DNA from 4 places in the Janthinobacterium salmonicoloratum genome. Region 1 is predicted to be linked to each of the others. Evidence: predicted binding sites of a transcription regulator. Region 1 holds the regulator's gene; each other region holds the start of a gene.
The links. Region 1 encodes sigma-54, which starts transcription at its own class of promoters, with help from an activator protein. Its sites were predicted from a motif close to TGGCANGNAANCTGCTTT; they were not measured.
Positions count from the first base shown of each region.

Region 2: a site for sigma-54 is predicted at 2,272-2,289, ahead of glnA (type I glutamate--ammonia ligase). Genes of this name have one in related genera too.
Region 3: a site for sigma-54 is predicted at 2,233-2,250, ahead of ACQ4WY_RS23165 (TorF family putative porin). Genes of this name have one in related genera too.
Region 4: a site for sigma-54 is predicted at 2,765-2,782, ahead of ACQ4WY_RS15170 (EDSAP-1 family PEP-CTERM protein). Genes of this name have one in related genera too.

Region 1 covers NZ_JBNYXV010000002.1:192,002-196,661, reverse strand. The annotation lists gene ACQ4WY_RS14055 (KdsC family phosphatase) at 1-292, shown strand, start outside; gene lptC (LPS export ABC transporter periplasmic protein LptC) at 335-946, shown strand; gene lptA (lipopolysaccharide transport periplasmic protein LptA) at 972-1,565, shown strand; gene lptB (LPS export ABC transporter ATP-binding protein) at 1,565-2,320, shown strand; gene ACQ4WY_RS14035 (RNA polymerase factor sigma-54) at 2,325-3,803, shown strand; gene hpf (ribosome hibernation-promoting factor, HPF/YfiA family) at 3,873-4,232, shown strand; gene ACQ4WY_RS14025 (enoyl-CoA hydratase/isomerase family protein) at 4,507-4,660, shown strand, end outside.
Region 2 covers NZ_JBNYXV010000010.1:117,206-121,865, forward strand. The annotation lists gene ACQ4WY_RS27745 (TAXI family TRAP transporter solute-binding subunit) at 113-1,465, shown strand; gene ACQ4WY_RS27750 (rhodanese-like domain-containing protein) at 1,542-2,003, opposite strand; gene glnA (type I glutamate--ammonia ligase) at 2,387-3,802, shown strand; gene ACQ4WY_RS27760 (DUF4124 domain-containing protein) at 3,986-4,465, shown strand; gene glnL (nitrogen regulation protein NR(II)) at 4,473-4,660, shown strand, end outside.
Region 3 covers NZ_JBNYXV010000006.1:1,127-5,786, forward strand. The annotation lists gene ACQ4WY_RS23150 (hypothetical protein) at 1-116, opposite strand, end outside; gene ACQ4WY_RS23155 (YifB family Mg chelatase-like AAA ATPase) at 181-1,701, opposite strand; gene ACQ4WY_RS23160 (accessory factor UbiK family protein) at 1,813-2,061, opposite strand; gene ACQ4WY_RS23165 (TorF family putative porin) at 2,331-3,098, shown strand; gene ACQ4WY_RS23170 (P-II family nitrogen regulator) at 3,110-3,448, shown strand; gene ACQ4WY_RS23175 (ammonium transporter) at 3,460-4,660, shown strand, end outside.
Region 4 covers NZ_JBNYXV010000002.1:436,363-441,022, reverse strand. The annotation lists gene ACQ4WY_RS15180 (type II secretion system F family protein) at 1-548, shown strand, start outside; gene ACQ4WY_RS15175 (LytR C-terminal domain-containing protein) at 560-1,621, shown strand; gene ACQ4WY_RS15170 (EDSAP-1 family PEP-CTERM protein) at 1,688-2,677, opposite strand; gene ACQ4WY_RS15165 (hypothetical protein) at 2,885-3,259, opposite strand; gene ACQ4WY_RS15160 (hypothetical protein) at 3,411-3,722, shown strand; gene ACQ4WY_RS15155 (dodecin) at 3,750-3,956, opposite strand; gene ACQ4WY_RS15150 (hypothetical protein) at 4,262-4,594, shown strand.

The sequences.
Region 1 (4,660 bases):
CCATGTGCACCAGGGCGGCCATGACAAGCTGACGCCGTTTCGCGAACTGCTGGCCCTGACGGGCTTGACGGAAGAGCAATGCGGCTATATCGGCGACGACGTCATCGATGCGCCCATCCTGAAACGCGTGGGCTTTGCCGTCAGCGTGCCGGGCGGGCGTCCGGAAGTGCAGGGGCTGGCGCACCATGTGACGCAGGCCGGCGGCGGCCGCGGCGCGGTGCGCGAGATCTGCGAATTCCTGCTGCGCGCCCAGGACAACTATGCGCGCGTCATGGCGCCGTTCCTGGAGTGAGGCGCGCCGCCTCGCCAGTGACCTTTGAAAGAGTGAAGCCCTATGCGTAAGCCAGGAGGCGCCCATCGCTGGCGCATGATTTTTACCGTGCTGGGCGCGGTTGTTGTCGCGCTGGGCAGCTTTTGGCTGCTCGAGGTGATGAACAAGAATAGCCTGGACATCACGGCCAGCAAGCATCTGGATGAGCCCGACTATTTCATCACCAATTTCAGCCTGGTGCGCATGGATTTGACGGGTAAGCCCAGCTATATCGTGTCGGGCACCAAGCTCACGCATTATCCGCTGGACGATTCGTCCGATATCGACCTGCCCTTCGTGCGCAAGCTCACGCCCGGCATGCCGCCGATGAACATGAATGCGGAACTGGCGCATATCGACCAGGACAATACCCGGCTGCAACTGCACCGCAAGGTCGTGATCGACCGCGTGGCCAGCCCGAAGGCGCAGAACCTGACGGTCAAGACGGAAGCGCTGACGGTGTTCCCGGACGAGGAAAGAATGGAAACGGACGTGCCTGTCGATATCCTGACGGGCGCCTCGCGCATCAATGGCATCGGCATGAAGGCCAATAACGCCACCGGCGTGGTGGAAGTGCAGAATGCGCTGCGCATGGTACTCCCGCCGAAACCGCGCCCGGCCGCTGCGGCAAAATGACAGAATGAAACAAGGAAACCATACTATGAAGAACATCTTGCTGTTGACACTATTCTCGACCGTTTGCTCGTTGGGCGTGATGGGCGTGGCGCATGCCGAGAAGGCCGATTCCGAGAAGGAGGCCGTCATCACTGCACGTAGCGGCCACGTCGATGACGTCAAGCAAGTGCGTACCTTGACGGGCGACGTCGTGCTGGTCAAGGGTACCCTGACCATGAAGGCGGGCCGGGCCCTGATCACGGAAGACCCGCAAGGCTACCAGTTCATTACCTTCTGGGCCGATCCCGGCAAGCTGGCCACCTTTCGTCAGAAGCGTGATGGCGCAGGCGACCTGTGGGTCGAAGGCGAAGCGGAGCGCGTGGAATACGACAACAAGACGGAAGTGGTGAAAATGTTTTCCAGGGCCAAGCTGACGCGCCTGGAAGGCACGAAAGTGACCGACGTGGCCAATGGCGCCTTCATCTCGTATGACAGCCGCAAGGAAGAGTTTGCGATGGAAAATTCCAACAGCGGCACCAGCACCCCGGATGGCGGCAGCGTGCGCATGGTGATCCAGCCGAAGACCAAGGCGCCAGCGGCGGAGAAAGCGCCGGCCACGCCTGCGCCAGGAAAGAAATAATGGACAATACACGTTGCGGCAGCACCCTGATCGTTCGCGGGCTGCAAAAAACCTATGGCAAGCGGCAAGTCGTGCATGATGTCTCGCTGCAAGTCGAATGCGGCGAAGTGGTGGGTTTGCTGGGCCCGAACGGCGCCGGCAAGACCACCTCGTTCTACATGATCGTCGGCCTGGTGCCGTCGGACGGCGGCAGCATCGATATCAGCGGTGTGGATATCTCCAGCCTGCCGATCCACCGCCGGGCGCAGATGGGCCTGTCCTACCTGCCGCAGGAAGCGTCCGTGTTCCGCAAGCTGACGGTGGAAGACAATATCCGCGCCGTGCTGGAAATCCAGACCGTCGAAGGCCGACCGCTGAAGAAAGCCGAGATCGAGGAGCGCCTGGATAAATTGCTGGCCGACTTGCAGATTGAAAAGCTGCGCGAGAACCAGGCGCTGTCCCTGTCGGGCGGCGAGCGCCGCCGCGTGGAAATCGCCCGCGCGCTGGCCACCGATCCCCGTTTCGTGCTGCTGGACGAACCGTTCGCCGGCGTCGATCCGATCGCCGTGATCGAGATCCAGCGCATCGTGCGCTTTTTGAAGGAGCGCAATATCGGCGTGCTGATCACCGATCATAATGTGCGCGAGACGCTGGGTATTTGCGACCGTGCCTACATCATCAACCAGGGCTCGGTACTGGCGTCGGGACGCCCCGACGACATCATCGCGAACGAGTCGGTACGCCGGGTCTATCTGGGCGAACACTTCCGCATGTGAGCCAATGAAACAATCATTGCAGCTGCGCACTTCGCAGCATCTGGCACTGACGCCGCAGTTGCAGCAATCGATACGCCTATTGCAATTGTCTACCCTGGAATTGCACCAGGAGCTAGAGCAATTGCTGACGGACAATCCCTTGCTCGAGCGTCTCGACGATCCGCTCGACCGTTCGCTGCGTCTGCTGTCCGACGGGGCCTTGAGTTCCACGGCCGCGCCGGCCGAAGCGCCGCCCCAGCCGCCAGGCCAGGAGGTGCCCGCAGCGCCGGCCGAAGCGGAAACCTTTGACGGCGAGGCGGGCGAGAGCCCGGCCGCCGCGGAGGGCGGCGACAGCGACTGGAGCGAGGCGAGCCGGGGCAAGGCGCCCGACGACGAAGATTCGCGCCCGCAACTCGAAGCCCACCACTGCACCCTGCGCGAGCACCTGATGGAGCAGATGCGCGTGACGGTGCTCGAATTGCGTGACCGCGCGCTGGTCGAGCTGATCATCGACGCGCTCGACGATAATGGCTACCTGGAAGAGTCGCTCGACGACATCCTGGCGCGCCTACCGGAAGAGCTGGAAATCGATGCCGACGAGATGCGCACGGCCTTGTCGCTGCTGCAAAGTTTCGATCCGCCCGGCGTGGGCGCGCGCAATGCGTCCGAATGCCTGGCCCTGCAAATCAAGCGCTTGCCGCATATCGCCATGGTGACGCGGCGCATGGCCCTCGTCATCGTGGAAAAGCACCTGGCCTGGTTTGCCCAGCGCGATTTCAACAAGCTGAAAAAAGCCCTCGATTGCGACGATGAAGACTTGCGCGAGGCGCAGACGGTGATTCGCCAGTGCAATCCGCATCCGGGTGCCGTGTTCGCTTCGGACGTGTCCGATTACGTGGTGCCCGACGTCGTCGTCAAGCGCGCGCGCAATGGCTGGCAAGTCACCCTGAACAACGATGTCATGCCGCGCCTGCGCGTCAACGCCATGTACGCCAACCTGCTCAAGCAGGGCAAGGGCGAGGGCGCCATGGGCGCGCAGTTGCAGGAAGCCAAGTGGCTGATCAAAAATATGCGCCAGCGTTTCGACACGATTCTGCGCGTGGCGCAGGCGATAGTAGAAAGACAAAAGAACTTTTTCTCGCATGGGGCCGTTGCCATGCGCCCCCTTGTGCTCCGTGAAATAGCTGATACACTGGGTTTACACGAGAGTACTATCTCGCGGGTAACAACTCAAAAGTACATGCTGACCCCGCACGGCATGTTCGAGTTGAAATATTTTTTTGGTAGCCACGTCGCCACCGAAGCGGGGGGCGAAGCGTCATCGACGGCGATACGGGCATTGATCGTGCAACTGACAGGAGCAGAAGACCCTAAAAATCCTTTATCCGACAGTAAGATTGCGGACATGCTGGGGGAACAAGGCATGGTGATTGCGCGACGTACTGTTGCCAAGTACCGGGAAGCGTTGAAAATTCCGCCAGTGAGTCTGCGTAAGTGTTTGTAAGTTTTTTTCGGTTCCTCTGCGGGCCGGATACGATGGACCGCACGAACCCGATCATCTTTAGGAGTGTGTATGAATCTCACCATCAGCGGACATCATCTCGAAGTGACACCAGCCATCCGTGAATACGTACAAACGAAGCTGGAGCGCGTGAAACGGCATTTTGATCAAGTCATCGATATCGCCGTGATTCTGACCGTGGATAACCTCAAAGAGAAAGAAAAACGTCAAAAGGCCGAAGTCAACCTGCGTCTGAGTGGAAAAACTGTCTATGTGGAAAGCCTGGCGCAAGACTTGTATGCCGCAATTGATAGCCTGATCGACAAGCTCGATAGGCAAGTGATGAAGTACAAAACCAAAGTGCAAGGGCACGGTAAAGAGGCGATCAAGCATCTGCCAGACAATTCGGACGAAGAATTCGCCGCCGCCTAAGAACACCAAAAAACCTACTGCGCGTCGCGATTTGCGGCCTCCGATGCTCACTGTGCATACGCACAGCTCCGCTTCTCAGCCACAACTCACATCTGCTCGCTACGGTTTTTCCACGTGTTCTACGGCCTGCGACTTTGAACCGGTTGTGATCAACTAAGGGCGCTCACTGCGCCCTTTTTTGCGCCTGCCGCCTTTGTCGGGCAGCACAATGGGAACGCAATGTTCCCCGCGCAGGCGCTAGAATGTTTGCACTTTCACTTCTTTCCTGCCTGCCATGAGCGACTTCGTCGAGACCTCCATCCGCAACCGCACCGGGCACATCGTGCTCGACCGTCCGAAAGCCTTGAATTCCCTGTCGCTGGAGATGGTGCGCGCCCTGAGCGCGGCCCTGCTGGCCTGGCGCGACGATCCGCAGGTGGACGCCGTCG
Region 2 (4,660 bases), on a different contig from region 1:
GTGATCGACCTGCCACTGTAGCCGAAATGGCCACGCCGCGCATGTGAAAGTGCCTTGCATAGTTGAGGTTTTCTTGGCATCGTAGCCACCCATGAAACCTATGCGCCACCACATGTCCAAAATCCTCGCGTTCAGCCGCTTTTCCGTGCGCGATTTCCTCGCCACCGCCGGTCCCACCCTGCTGCTGGTCGGCGCGTTTTGCGCGCTCGCTTACTGGCTGGTCGACCCGGCGCCGCCGCGCCAGGTGAGCCTGTCGACGGGGCAGGACAATAGCGCGTATGAAGAATTCGGCAAGAAATACGCGGCCACCCTGGCCAAGCACGGCATCAAGGTGACCTTGCAGCCGTCGCTGGGCTCGCAGGAAAACCTGCAGCGCCTCAATAGCGGCAAGACCGATATCGCTTTCGTGCAAAGCGGCTCGACGGAACACGCCGATGCCGAGCGCCATGGCCTCATATCCTTGGGTAGCCTGTTTACGGAACCCGTCTGGCTGTTCCTGCGCGAAGACAAGGCGGTGACGGAACTGACGCAATTGAAGGGCATGAAGATCAACCTGGGGCCCGAAGGCACGGGTGTGCCCAGCCTGTTCCGGCAGTTGCTGTCCGTCAATGGTGTCGAAGCGAACGAGTTGACGGTGAGCGATTTGCAAAACACGCCTGCCACGGTGGAACTGCTGGAAGGGCGCATCGACGGCCTGGTGTTCAGCTCGGCGCCGGAAGCGCCGCTGATCCAGATGCTGCTGCAAACGCCAGGCATCAAGCTGTTTGATTTTTCGCAAGCGGAAGCGTACACGCGGCGCCTGCCTTTCCTCACGCATGTCGTTTTGCCGCGTGGTATCGTCGACCTTGGGCAGAACATTCCCGCGCAGGATTATCACCTGATCGCGCCAACCGCCACTTTAGTCGCACGCGAAGACTTGCATCCGGCCCTGATCGACTTGTTCGTGCAGGCGGCGGCCGGCATCCACGGCGGCACGGGCTGGTTCCAGCAGCAAGGGCAATTCCCATCCGCGCGTTACACGGAAATTCCCGTTGCGCCGGAAGCGCTGAAATTCTACAAGGATGGCGCGCCCGTGCTGCAGCGCTATATGAGTTTCTGGCTAGCCAATTTCTTTGACCGCATGTGGGTGCTGGTGGTGGCCTTGGGTGCCTTGATCCTGCCCCTGTCGCGCGTGGTGCCGCCCCTGTACGTGTGGCGCATCCGCTCGCGCGTGTACCGCTGGTATGGCCAGCTGCGCACGGTCGAGCAGGCGCTGGAAGACGTACCGGAAGAGCAGCGTGCGCAGGTGTATGCGGCGCAATTGCAACGGCTGGACCAGATCGAGGAAATGGTCAACCAGATATCGATTCCCCTGTCGTTTGCCGATGGCCTGTATGGCTTGCGCAGCCACATCAACTTCGTGCGCAAGCGCATTCTGACCCTGATGGGAGAACATCAGACGTTGGAAGCGGGCGAGCCGGCCTGAGGTCTTAAACAAGGGTGACTGACAGCTTGCGCCCGACCAGCGCGGCGGCCCGCAAGGTCAAACGCTGTTCAGTGAATCAGGCACCCAGCCACGGCAAGCCCGCCTTGCACCAGCCGCCGATCTGCTTGCGGTGGCCGTCGGCGTCCTTGTCGCCCTCGAAGCCTTCGAGGATGTCGAAGCAGTTGATATAGCCGTGCTCGGTGGCCAGCTTGGCGGCATGGCGCGAACGCACGCCGGAGCGGCACAGGAATAGCAGCACCTCATCCTTGCCGGCCTGGGCGGCCAGTTGCGCGAGGAAGTCGGGATTCGGCACGCCGCCCGGGTAGGTGGCCCACTGCACCGCACCATGCTGGGTATCGGCAAGGTCGACCCGGCCGACCCAGTCACGCTCGGCATTTGTGCGCACATCGATGAGTTTGGCGGCAGCATCGAGTTGCAGCAAGTCGTACGCTTCCTGCGGCGTGACAGCGCCGGCATATGGCGTACCTTCATTGGCCCGGCTGCGGGCGGTGCTCAGGATGTCGGCGGCGGTAGTCATGGCGTCCTCGAAAAAGTGGGAAGGTGTGTACGATTATAGTGCGCCGCCCACGCTCCGCAAACGGGAAACCATGGTGCACGGCGCATGCACCACGACGTGGCATTTTTTAAAAATCCGCACAAAATGCACGATAATGGTGCGTTATTCGTTTTTTGCACTTGCATAGTGCATTCTTGATGTGACGCAAACGCGTGTGAAAGTCGCGGGCAGGAAAACTTTCGCTGGGATGGCCAGGTTTTGACCTTGGCGGCCACGTCCGTCCAGAAGCTGGCATGGAATCTGCTATGATCCCTATGAGTTTTGGTGGCACGCAATGTTTGCTTCGCTTCATCAGCCCAGACGCATTAAGGTCGGCTCACCCCACATTCATTTAGGAGATACGCATGGCAATGACAGCCGCAGAAGTCTTGAAGATGGTAGAAGAAAACGAAGTCAAATTCGTTGATTTCCGCTTTGCTGATACCCGTGGTAAAGAGCAACACGTGACGGTTCCCGTGTCGCACTTCGACATGGACAAATTCGAGTCGGGCCACGCCTTTGACGGTTCTTCGATCGCTGGCTGGAAAGGCATTGAAGCGTCCGACATGATCTTGCTGCCGGATCCAAACACGGCCAATATCGACCCGTTCATGGAAGAAACGACCCTGTTCATGCAGTGCGACGTGATCGAACCGTCGGACGGCAAAGGCTACGACCGCGACCCGCGCTCGATCGCGAAACGCGCCGAAGCCTACCTGAAATCGTCGGGCATGGGCGATACCGCCTATTTCGGTCCTGAGCCAGAATTCTTCATCTTCGACAGCGTGCGCTGGAAGATCGACATGTCGGGCTGCTTCGTCAAGATCGGTTCGGACGAAGGTTCGTGGTCGACCGGCAAGGACATCGAAGGCGGCAACAGCGGCCACCGTCCTACCGTCAAGGGCGGCTACTTCCCGGTGCCACCAGTGGACAGCTTCCAGGACATGCGTTCGGAAATGTGCCTGATCCTGGAATCGCTGGGCATCCCGGTTGAGGTACATCATCACGAAGTCGCCGGCGCCGGCCAGAATGAAATCGGCACCAAGTTCTCGACCCTGGTCGAGCGCGCCGACTGGACGCAAAACCTGAAGTACGTGGTGTGGAACGTGGCGCACAGCTATGGCAAGACCGCCACCTTCATGCCGAAACCTATCGTTGGCGACAACGGTTCGGGCATGCACGTGCATCAATCCGTATGGAAAGATGGCAAAAACCTGTTCGCCGGCGACGGCTATGCCGGCCTGTCCGATTTCGCCCTGTACTACATCGGCGGCATCATTAAGCACGCCAAGGCGCTGAACGCGATCACCAACCCAGGCACCAACTCGTACAAGCGTCTGGTACCAGGCTACGAAGCACCAGTGAAACTGGCGTACTCGGCGAAAAACCGTTCCGCCTCGATCCGTATCCCGCACGTGGCCAATCCAAAAGGCCGCCGCGTCGAAGCGCGCTTCCCGGATCCACTGGCGAACCCGTACCTGTGCTTCGCCGCACTGTTGATGGCTGGCCTGGACGGCGTTGCCAACAAGATCCATCCGGGCGAAGCCGCCTCGAAAGATCTGTACCATCTGCCGCCAGAAGAAGACGCACTGATCCCGACCGTGTGCGCTTCGCTGGAAGAAGCACTGGACGCACTGGACAAGGACCGCGAGTTCCTGACCCGTGGCGGCGTGTTCAGCGATTCGATGATCGATGCTTACCTGGAACTGAAAATGCAGGACGTACAGCGCATGCGCATGACCACGCATCCTGCCGAGTTCGACATGTACTACTCGCTGTAATGGCGCCATGCCGGCAACTTGCCGGTAGTGAATAAAAAACGCGGGTGAGGCGATGGTCTTGCCCGCGTTTTTTTATGCAGTACGCCAAGGCGGTGATCGTACGGTGTTGTATAGTCGGCCCAGGAACGATGCGGCACGAGCCGACAGGAGTGAAGATTGACCAAGCATTACAGAATGGCGCTGATGGCAGGATTGCTGGGCGCGGCGGCACAGGCGCACGGACAGTTGTATGTCTGCGCCGATGCACAAGGACACAAGACCTACACGGACAAGCGCGCCGGCGCGCATTGCCAGTTGCTCGATTTGCCCGGCGCCATGACGGAGGCGCCGCGCAAGACGGCGCCGCTGGCCGGCGCGCCGGCCCGGTCCACGGTGCAGGCGGCTACGGCGGCGCCTGCCGCCGGCGCGTTTCCCAAGGTCGATGGCGCCGAGCAGCGCGCGCGCGACCTGGACCGGCGCCAGATCCTGCAGGACGAATTGCGCAGCGAAGAGCAGAAACTGGCGGCGCAGCGCCTGGAATTGAATGGCGGCCAGCCCGAGCGCCAGGGCAATGAGCGTAACTATGCGAAATACCAGGAACGGGTGGCGCAGTTGAAGGACAACATTGGCCGGACACAGCAGAACGTCGAGGCCCTGAAACGCGAGATCGCCAATATCCGATGACGAGACCATGACAATAGACAACCATTCCAGCCGTCCCGCCCACCTGGCCGGCCTTGATTTGCTGGCCTCGGCCGTGATCCTGCTCGACGGCGACGGCCGCATCAGCTATGCCAACGCGGCGGCGGAAAACCTGCTGGAAAGCTCATTGAAGGCCTTGTCGCGGCAAAAGCTGACGGCGCTATTCTTGAATCCCGA
Region 3 (4,660 bases), on a different contig from region 1:
GTGAACTGGGCGTCGGGGCTGCGATAGTCGCGCCAGTCGAATTTCGGACTGCAGGCGGACAGGATGCTGGCGGCCGCGAACGTAGCCAGAAAGAGGGCAAGTGATGGTTTTTTCATCAGCAGATGGTAGCAGCGCCGTCATTCACGCGCAATCGTGCACGTGTGGCGGTCACTGGCCGCCTTATATCTCGCGCAGCACGCGCCGGTACTGGATCGCTTCGGCGACATGCGGCGGCGTGATGGCGGCGCTGTCCGCCAGATCCGCGATGCTGCGCGCCACGCGCAGTACCCGGTGGTAGGTGCGGGCCGACCAATGCAGGCGCGTCATAGCGCCATGCAACAACTGTTCGCCATGTGGTTCCAGGCGACAATGCTGTTCGATTTCCACGTTGCTCAAGCGCTGGTTTGATTTTCCCTGGCGTGCCAGCTGCAAGGCGAAGGCTGCCGCTACCCGGGTGGCGATGGCTTGCGTACTTTCGCCGGCGCCTGCATGTCGCCCCAGCGCCGCCAGCGGCATGGCGGCCACTTCAATCTGCAGGTCGATACGGTCGAGCAACGGGCCGGACAGGCGATTGTGATAGCGGAGTACGGCGTCTGGCGTACAGCGGCAACGGCCGGAAGCGTGCCCCAGATAGCCGCACGGGCAGGGATTCATCGCGGCGATCAATTGAAAACGCGCAGGAAACTCGGCCTGGCGGGCCGCGCGTGAAATGCTGATAACGCCCGATTCCATGGGTTGGCGCAGCACATCGAGCACCCGGCGCTGGAATTCGGCGATTTCATCGAGAAACAGCACGCCGCAGTGTGCCAGCGAGATTTCTCCCGGACGCGGCACGTTGCCGCCGCCCACCAGGGCCACGCCGGACGCCGTCTGGTGTGGGGCGCGATAGGGGCGGCGTTTCCAATGCTCAACTTTGAAGTTGCCGCCCAGCGAATGCACGGCAGCCGATTCCAGCGCCTCTTCATCGCTCATGGGCGGTAGTACGCCGGGGAAGCGGCTGGCCAGCATGGTCTTGCCGGCGCCAGGCGGCCCCACCATCAGGACGTTGTGACCGCCCGCTGCCGCCACTTCCAGTGCGCGTCGCGCCTGCTGCTGCCCTTGCACGTCGGCAAAGTCGGGATAGGGAAAAGCGTGCGCTGCCAGTACGGGCCGGTGGCGTTGCAGGGCAGTCTGGCTGGCGTGTGCGGCGAAATGCGCGCAGACCTCGAGCAGGCTGTGGGCAGGATAGATGCAGGCATCGCTGACGAGAGCCGCCTCGTCCGCGTTCGCCTGCGGCAGGATGAAGGCGCGTGGCGCACCCGCCTGGCTGCGCTGCATGGCAAAGGTCATGGCAAGGGCGCCGCGGATGGGGCGCAACTGGCCCGACAGCGACAGTTCGCCCGCGAATTCATAGTGGTGTAATTGGTCGCCCGGCAACTGGCCGGAGGCGGCCAGGATGCCCAGCGCAATGGGCAAGTCGAAGCGGCCCGATTCCTTGGGCAAGTCTGCCGGCGCCAGATTGGCCGTGATGCGCCGTGCCGGCATGTCAAAGCCGCAGTTTTGCAGCGCGGCACGAACGCGGTCGCGCGATTCCTTCACTTCCGTATCCGGCAGACCGACAATCGTAAACGAAGGCAAGCCATTGGCAAGGTGGACTTCGACACTTACCTCGGGCGCCTCCATGCCGGCCAGGGCGCGGCTTTTCAGGACGGCCAGACTCATCAGACTCCCCTGTGGCGCGGGCGCGGGCAGGATCAGTCTAGCGCTTGCAACGCCATCAGGCTTGAGGTATGCCAGCAAGGCCGTCAATAACGGGGCCTTGCCGGCCGCAGCTTACGCCTTGGACTCGTTCAGGCGCGTTTCCAGTTCGATCAGGCGCAACTCCAGTGCGTCCAGTTTGGCGCGGGTCTTGGCCAGCACTTGCGCCTGGATATCGAATTCCTCGCGCGTGACGAGATCGAGGCGGGCAAAGCCCTGGGTCATCATCGATTTCACGTTTTTCTCGATATCCTTGGCCGGCGAGTTTTCGATGGCTTGATGGATCTTGCCTTGCAAGTCGTTAAAGAAGGTATTCATGTCCATGGTCAGTCCTTTTATGGTGCGGCCTGTGCATCGCACCATTGCGGTGCACAGCGGCGTTAATCTGGTGCGAAACTGGGCGCTTCATCGTGCTTCAGCAGTCCGTATCCGCATTCCTGGCGGTGTGCAGGGTATGTATGGACGGAAATGCACCTGTCAAGGTGGCAAGAGAGCTGGCACGTATTCTGCTAAAGAAGTGATGAACGCTTTGTGATCTCCAGCCAAGATTTTAAACCTCAACCGCTTTAAAAGTTCAATAAAAGGGAATCGCCATGAAGAATCTGTCCAAGAACATGACTTTAGCTGCAGCGTTGACGCTGGCCATGACTGCCATGTGCGGTAGCGCCATGGCTCAGGATGCAGTGGCGGCGCCTGCTGCGGCCGAAGCAGTACCTGATAACGTGGTGAGCTACAACGTGGCGCTGACCAGCGACTACCGTTACCGCGGCATCTCGCAAAGCCGCTTGAAACCGGCCATCAGCGGTGGTGCCGACTATACCCATAACCCAACGGGCCTGTATGTGGGCACCTGGCTGTCGAGCATCAAATGGATCAAGGACGGCGGCGGCGATACCAATCTGGAATGGGATATCTACGGCGGCAAGCGGGGCGAGATCAGCAAGGATTTTACCTATGACGTGGGCGGCCTGTACTATTTCTATCCCTCGAATGGACTGAGCACCAATGCCAACACGTTCGAGCTGTACGGCCAGCTCGGCTACGGCCCGGTCTATATCAAGTACTCGCATTCGACCACCAATTTGTTCGGTGTTGCCGACAGCAAGAACAGCGGCTACCTAGACGTGGGCGCCAACGTCGAGGTGCATGATGGCTACATGCTGAACCTGCATGCGGGGCGTCAGAAGGTCGAGCACAACGATTCCCTCAGCTACAGCGACTACAAGATCGGCGTGACCAAGGATTTTGGCGTAGTGACCGTGGCTCTGGCCGCCGTTAAAGCCAATATCACGTCGCTGGCACCGAACGGCAAGAACCTGGCGAAATCCGGTCTCGTGCTGACCGTGTCCAAAACCTTTTAAGCGAGACTGCCATGAAAATGATTACAGCAATCATTAAACCGTTCAAACTGGACGAAGTGCGCGAAGCCTTGTCGGCTATCAATGTGCAAGGCATTACCGTCACCGAAGTGAAAGGTTTCGGCCGCCAGAAAGGTCACACGGAACTCTACCGTGGCGCCGAGTATGTCGTTGATTTCTTGCCAAAGACCAAGATTGAAGCGGCCGTCGATGACGCCATTGTCGACCAGGCCATCGAAGCGATCGAAGGTGCCGCGCGTACCGGTAAAATCGGTGATGGCAAGATTTTCGTCTACAACCTGGAACAGGTCATCCGCATCCGTACCGGTGAAACCGGCAACGAAGCGCTCTAAGGGGAATATTGATGCATAAAAATATAACAAAATTGCTCGCCGGGATAGCCTGCCTGTGTGCGTTTGGCATTGCCACGCCGAGCTTTGCCGATGCTCCCGCCAAGACGGAGGCGGCCACGACCACGGCCGTCGCCGCCCCCGCCGTCACGCCGGTTCCTGACGCAGCAGCACCGGTGGCCGCCGCTCCGGCCCCGGCCGCTGCTGCGCCAGCCGCCGCGCCCGTCGCCAACAAGGGCGACACTAGTTTCATGATGATCAGCACCTTGCTGGTGATCTTGATGACGATCCCCGGCTTGGCCCTGTTCTACGGCGGCCTGGTGCGCTCGAAGAACATGCTGTCGGTGCTGATGCAAGTGTTCATGGTCTTCGCGCTGGTTATCGTGCTGTGGTGTATTTATGGCTACTCGATCGCCTTCACGGAAAAAACCGCCTTCTTCGGTGGCTTCGACCGCCTGTTCCTGAACGGTATCTGGGATCCGGCCAAGGGCACGTTTGCCGCCGCCGCCACCTTCAGCAAGGGCGTCGTCATTCCCGAGTTCGTCTTTGTCGCCTTCCAGGGCACGTTTGCCGCCATCACCTGTGCGCTGATCGTCGGCGCCTTTGCCGAGCGCGCCAAGTTTGCCGCCGTGCTGGCCTTCGTCGTGCTGTGGTTCACGTTCGCCTACCTGCCAGCCGCCCACATGGTGTGGTTCTGGACCGGTCCTGACCTGATCACCAACGCCGCCACCTCGGCCAGCGAAGCCCTGAAGGCTGGCTGGATCTGGCAAAAAGGCGCGCTGGACTTCGCCGGCGGCACCGTGGTGCACATCAACGCCGCTGTCGCCGGCCTGGTGGGCGCCATCATGATCGGCAAGCGCGTCGGCTACGGCCGCGAATCGATGGCACCGCACTCGCTGACGATGACCATGATCGGCGCGTCGCTGCTGTGGGTGGGCTGGTTCGGTTTCAATGCCGGTTCCTCGCTGGAAGCGGGCGACGTGGCTGCCCTGGCCTTCGTCAACACCTTGCTGGCAACGGCTGCCGCCACCCTGTCGTGGGTGTTTGGCGAGTGGATCAGCAAAGGCAAGCCCTCCATGCTCGGTGGCGCTTCCGGCGCCGTGGCCGGCCTGGTGGCGATCACCCCGGCGGCAGGCTTTGTCGGCCCGATGGGCGGCCTGGTCATCGGCTTGCTGGCCGGTGTCATCTGCCTGTGGGGTGTGAATGGCCTGAAGC
Region 4 (4,660 bases), 240 kb from region 1:
TGCTGTGCGTCAGCGCCACCATCGGCTATTACCTGCCGAACCTGGTGCTGGCCAGCACGGCCAAGCGGCGCCAGCGCGACATCTTTGAAAACATTCCCGATGCGCTCGACTTGCTGACTGTGTGCGTGGAAGCGGGCCTGAGCCTGGAGCGCGCGCTGGTGAAGGTGTCGGGAGAAATCCATATCAAGAGCGTGGTGCTGGCGCAGGAATTGCAACTGGTGCTGATGGAAATGCGCGCCGGCTTTTCCAAGGAAAAGGCGCTGCGCAACCTTGCTTTGCGCAGCGGCGTGGAAGATGTCGACACCCTCGTCGCCATGCTGATTCAATCGGAACGCTTCGGCACCAGCATGGGCGATTCGCTGCGCGTGCATTCGGAAAACCTGCGCGGCAAGCGCAGCCTGCTAGCCGAGGAGGCGGCAGCGAAGATCGCCCTGAAACTGCTGTTCCCGCTGATCTTTTGCGTCTTTCCCACCCTGATGCTGGTGCTCATGGGGCCGGCCGTGATCGAAGTCTATCGCGTGCTCGTGCCGGCCATGGCCAGCCGCTGAAAGGAGCTACCATGCGCTTGACGATTTCCCGCCTGGCCGCCGCCTGCGCCTGCCTGGGCCTGGCCGCCTGTACCACGCAGTTGGCGCACGTGCCAGTGCCGGCGTGGCCTGATGCTGATGGCGCCTATGCGGCGGGGCGCCAGCATTTCGAGCGAGGCGACCTGCCCGCGGCGCAAGCAGCCTATGAGCAAGCCTTGCGCCATGCGCCGCACCATGTGAACGCGCGCAACGGCCTGGCCGTGCTGCACGCGCAGCGCGGCGAACACGACGCGGCGATCGCCTATTGGCTGGCTTTGACGCAGGAGGCAAGGCCGCCGCAGCCGCAGCAGGCATATCTGTTCAGCAATCTCGGTCATGCTTATTCCCTGAGCGGGCGCGATGCGCAAGCCTTGTCCGCGCTGGAACAGGCGTGTTTGCTCGATCCGCTCAATGCGCTGGCCTGGCAGCATCTGGCGCAGGTACTGGAACGGCTGGGCCAGCACGAGCGCGCGGCCCTCATGCGGCGCCAGGCGCAGAGCCTGCAGGAACACAACCTGCGGCGCGACCTGGCTGTATTGCGCAACGCGGCGCCGCAGCCGGGTGTGCCCGCAGCCGTGCCGCCGCAGGATGCGCCCGCCATGGCGCGCATCGAGATCACGCAAGGCGACGGCATGGCCCGCTTGCAGCGCGTGCCGGCAGCCGCTGCCGTGGCGGAGCGGTCCATGCCGGCCGCCGCCGTGCCCCGTCCGCGCCTGGAAATTGTGAACGGCAACGGCGTGCCTGGCCTGGCCGCCGCCCTGGCGCGCAGCCTGGTCGGTGCTCCCGTGCAGGTGGTGCGCTTGGCCAATGAAAGCAGCTTCCAGGTGGCGCGCACGCGTGTCGAATACCGGCCCGCGCAGGAGCAGGCGGCGCGCCAACTGGCCCGCCAGTTGGGTGCACAGGTGCAGACCCAGGTGCAGATCCAGGCCGCCGATTGTTCTGCCAGCGAGCTGCGCCTGGTACTGGGGCGCGACCTGAGCGATCCTGCCATGCTGCACCGCTATTATCTGCAGCAGCTGCAACTGGCGCGCCAGGCGTTGGCGCGGCTCGGTTAAGAAGACTCTGCCGGCATAAAAACGCGGCGCCTTTTGCGGGCGCCGCGTTTTTTGGCATACCGGTGACTATGCCGGCCGGCGGCGGCGCGTGAAGGCCAGGGCCGCCAGTCCCATGCCCAGCAGGAACAGGGTGCCAGGTTCCGGCACGGCCAGGGGATCGATGACGACGATGTCGGTGCGCGTGGACTTGGAAAAGTTCAAGGTATAGCTGCCGGCGGGCAGGGCGAAATTCGAGGTCAGGGAAAACATCGCAAAACCATTCGTGAAGGCGCGCCCGGTGGCCGGGTCGTTGGTGCCGGCCGTCATGTTCAGGCTGAACGGGTCGAGGCTGCCGGCGCCATGGTTACCGTTGACATCGCTGCCATTGTTCGGGTTGCCGTCGGGGGCAAACTGGAAGATCACGCCATCGGCGTTCGCCTTCGACAGGCAGCCGACGGGACTGGCGCTGTTGCAGGAGATATTGAAGATATCCATGATCGACACGTTCGACTTGTCGCCCAAGGTCGTCACGCTGGTGCGCAGGTCGCGCCGTCCCATGAAGCTGAAGGTGATGAAGCCTGCGCTCGACAGGGTCAGGTTGACGGAACCGGTGAGTGAGTCGCTGGCCGTGGCCGTGGCGGCGCCGACCGTGTTGCGCTGTGCTTCCGCCACCGCTTGCACAGTGGCGCCGCCATTGAGCATGTTGCCGAAGGCATGCGCATCGCCGCGCGCGAACTCCAGGGTGGAACTGGGACTGGGTGCATAGTGATTTTGCGGCAAGCCGCGGCAGCCGCCACCCGAGCACACTTGCAGCACGTCCGCGTTGGCGGCCGGCCCCGTATTGACGGCGCGCGGATTGACGGCCACGCCGCCTTCGAAAAACGCGCTGTCGCTGGCGTTGCGGTTGGCGCCGGCCAGCGACAAGTTACCGGCGCTGCTGGTGATGCGGAAATTGCTCAAGTCGTTGACGGCCAGGCCGTACGCGCCGGCCTGCGCCTGGCCGCTGGCCAGCAGGCTTGCCGCCGCCAGTGCACCCAGCCAGGCCAGGGTCTTGCTTCGTGTGTGATCGACATTCATCGCAGCCTCTTATCGTGGTCAGTCTCGGAAAATCCGGGGGGTAAAGAATCCAGAATGCTTTGCCTGGATTCATCTCGTTGACACAGATAAGCAGCTTGCATGCCACACAAAAAAATCACATGGAATCAAGTGCTTGCGCAAGGCGGACTGAACTTGCGGAAGCCAAGTGTAAGAAAGGCCGACGCCGCTTGGCGGGCGGCGCCAGCCTCAGGTGCCCCGGTGATAGCCCAGGTGGCCGCCCGAATTGCGCGCGCAACCGCAACCAGTGCGCGCCACTTCCTCGCCTTCCGTCAATTTCCAGTTGGTAATCGTCGTGTGCTGCCAGTCGATGTCGCTTTTCTTGACAGGTTTCACCGTCAGCGTGCGTTGTTCCACATCCGTGTACTCCATCAGTTCCTCGTCGTCGGCGATGTCGAAATGGCGGTGGATCAGGGATATGCCGAAGCGGTCGAGCGCGCCATAGCGTTGCAGCACGTCGCGCAGTTCGCGAAAGCAGGCGAGGTCTTCGGGCAGCAGCGGGTCGACGGCGGAAATATCGGCAACGGGCTGCCATTGCATGGCGTGGATGTTCAGGCTGTGCATGATAGGCTCCTGTGCCCCGTGATGATCGGTCCAGGCTGCCGGAGGGGCGCTGGCACGCCTGGTGAAATGATCATCCTGGCCGTAAAGCCGCTGCGGCGCTTGCGCCATATCAAAGGTGCGGCACATCGCACCTCGCCCGGTAAAATAGGCCATGGCAAACAAACCCCCCACCTTCCCCGGCGCACGCACGGGCCGCGGCCAGGTCCTGGCCGTGCTGCTGTCGAACCGCGACCAGTCCGGCGCCGAACCGCTGCAAGGCCGCGTCTCGCTGGCCGCCATCGTCAAAGCGCTCAAACGCAAATACCACTGGCCGATTGAAACGCACAGTTTCCCCGCGAATACGCAGGACGGTCGCGCCAGCTGGGCGACCGTCTACAGCTTGCCGGAAAAGGTGATTCAAGCCGCGCTGGACAACGGCGGCCGGGAGTGGCTGGAAAGCCGGGCAGTGGTCGGGCGGCGATGAACGCGCCGCCTGCCTTACTCGATCCCGTTACTCGAGCCGGAAGCCGACCTTGAGCGTGACCTGGAAGTGCGCCACCTTGCCATCGACGATATGGCCGCGTGATTCGCTCACTTCATACCAGTCCATGTGCTTGACCGTGAGCGCCGCCTTGGCAATGGCATCGCGTATCGCCTGATCGCTGCTCTCGGTCGACGTGCCAACCAGTTCGATCAGCTTGTAAGTATGTGCGGACATGATGTTTCCCCAGGTAGGCAAGCCAGACATTGGAAAGTTCTTCTTCGCCAGCAAGTGCCCATAGTGCGCCTAAATGCGCTGGACGTCATTGCGCGGCGCAGCAATGCGCGCAAAATCTTCGCTCAAGGTGGCTACTTCAATGGCTCGTCATTGGTGTACTTAGATGCGATATGCTGGAACGGACGGATCAACGAACGACAAAAAAGATTTAAGGCAGCGAATTTCACCATGTTACTATTTGATGCAATATAAGCAATTTAATTCCACTGCGCAACGGCACACCTTTGCCGAAAAATGGTTGAAAAATGAAAAAAATAATCTTCGCCTCCTTTCTATCGTTGGCACTAAGTCCAGCACTGGCTGATATTTCGGTATCGAACATTGCAAGATTGGCCGGCTATACGATAGTAGGAACAATGACCATCACTGGTTGGCAGGATACAGATGGAGAGAAGAAAAAGGGCGATTCGTTCGAAGGCTGTAGCTACGGGAGAGTGATTATTTTCGACAACAATAAAGTCCTTAAGTGCACAGGTTATTCTTACTTATACGCGTATCGACCTTCGGCATTAATTCTCGTAAAAGGAACTTCCTTCGTAATGTTTGTTGATAACGAACAATTCGAAATGAGAAACTGAGTATTTAGAGCTACTCAAGTATCGACTAACACAAAGGTTACCGCGCTGATTTTCTGAATTGAGTTA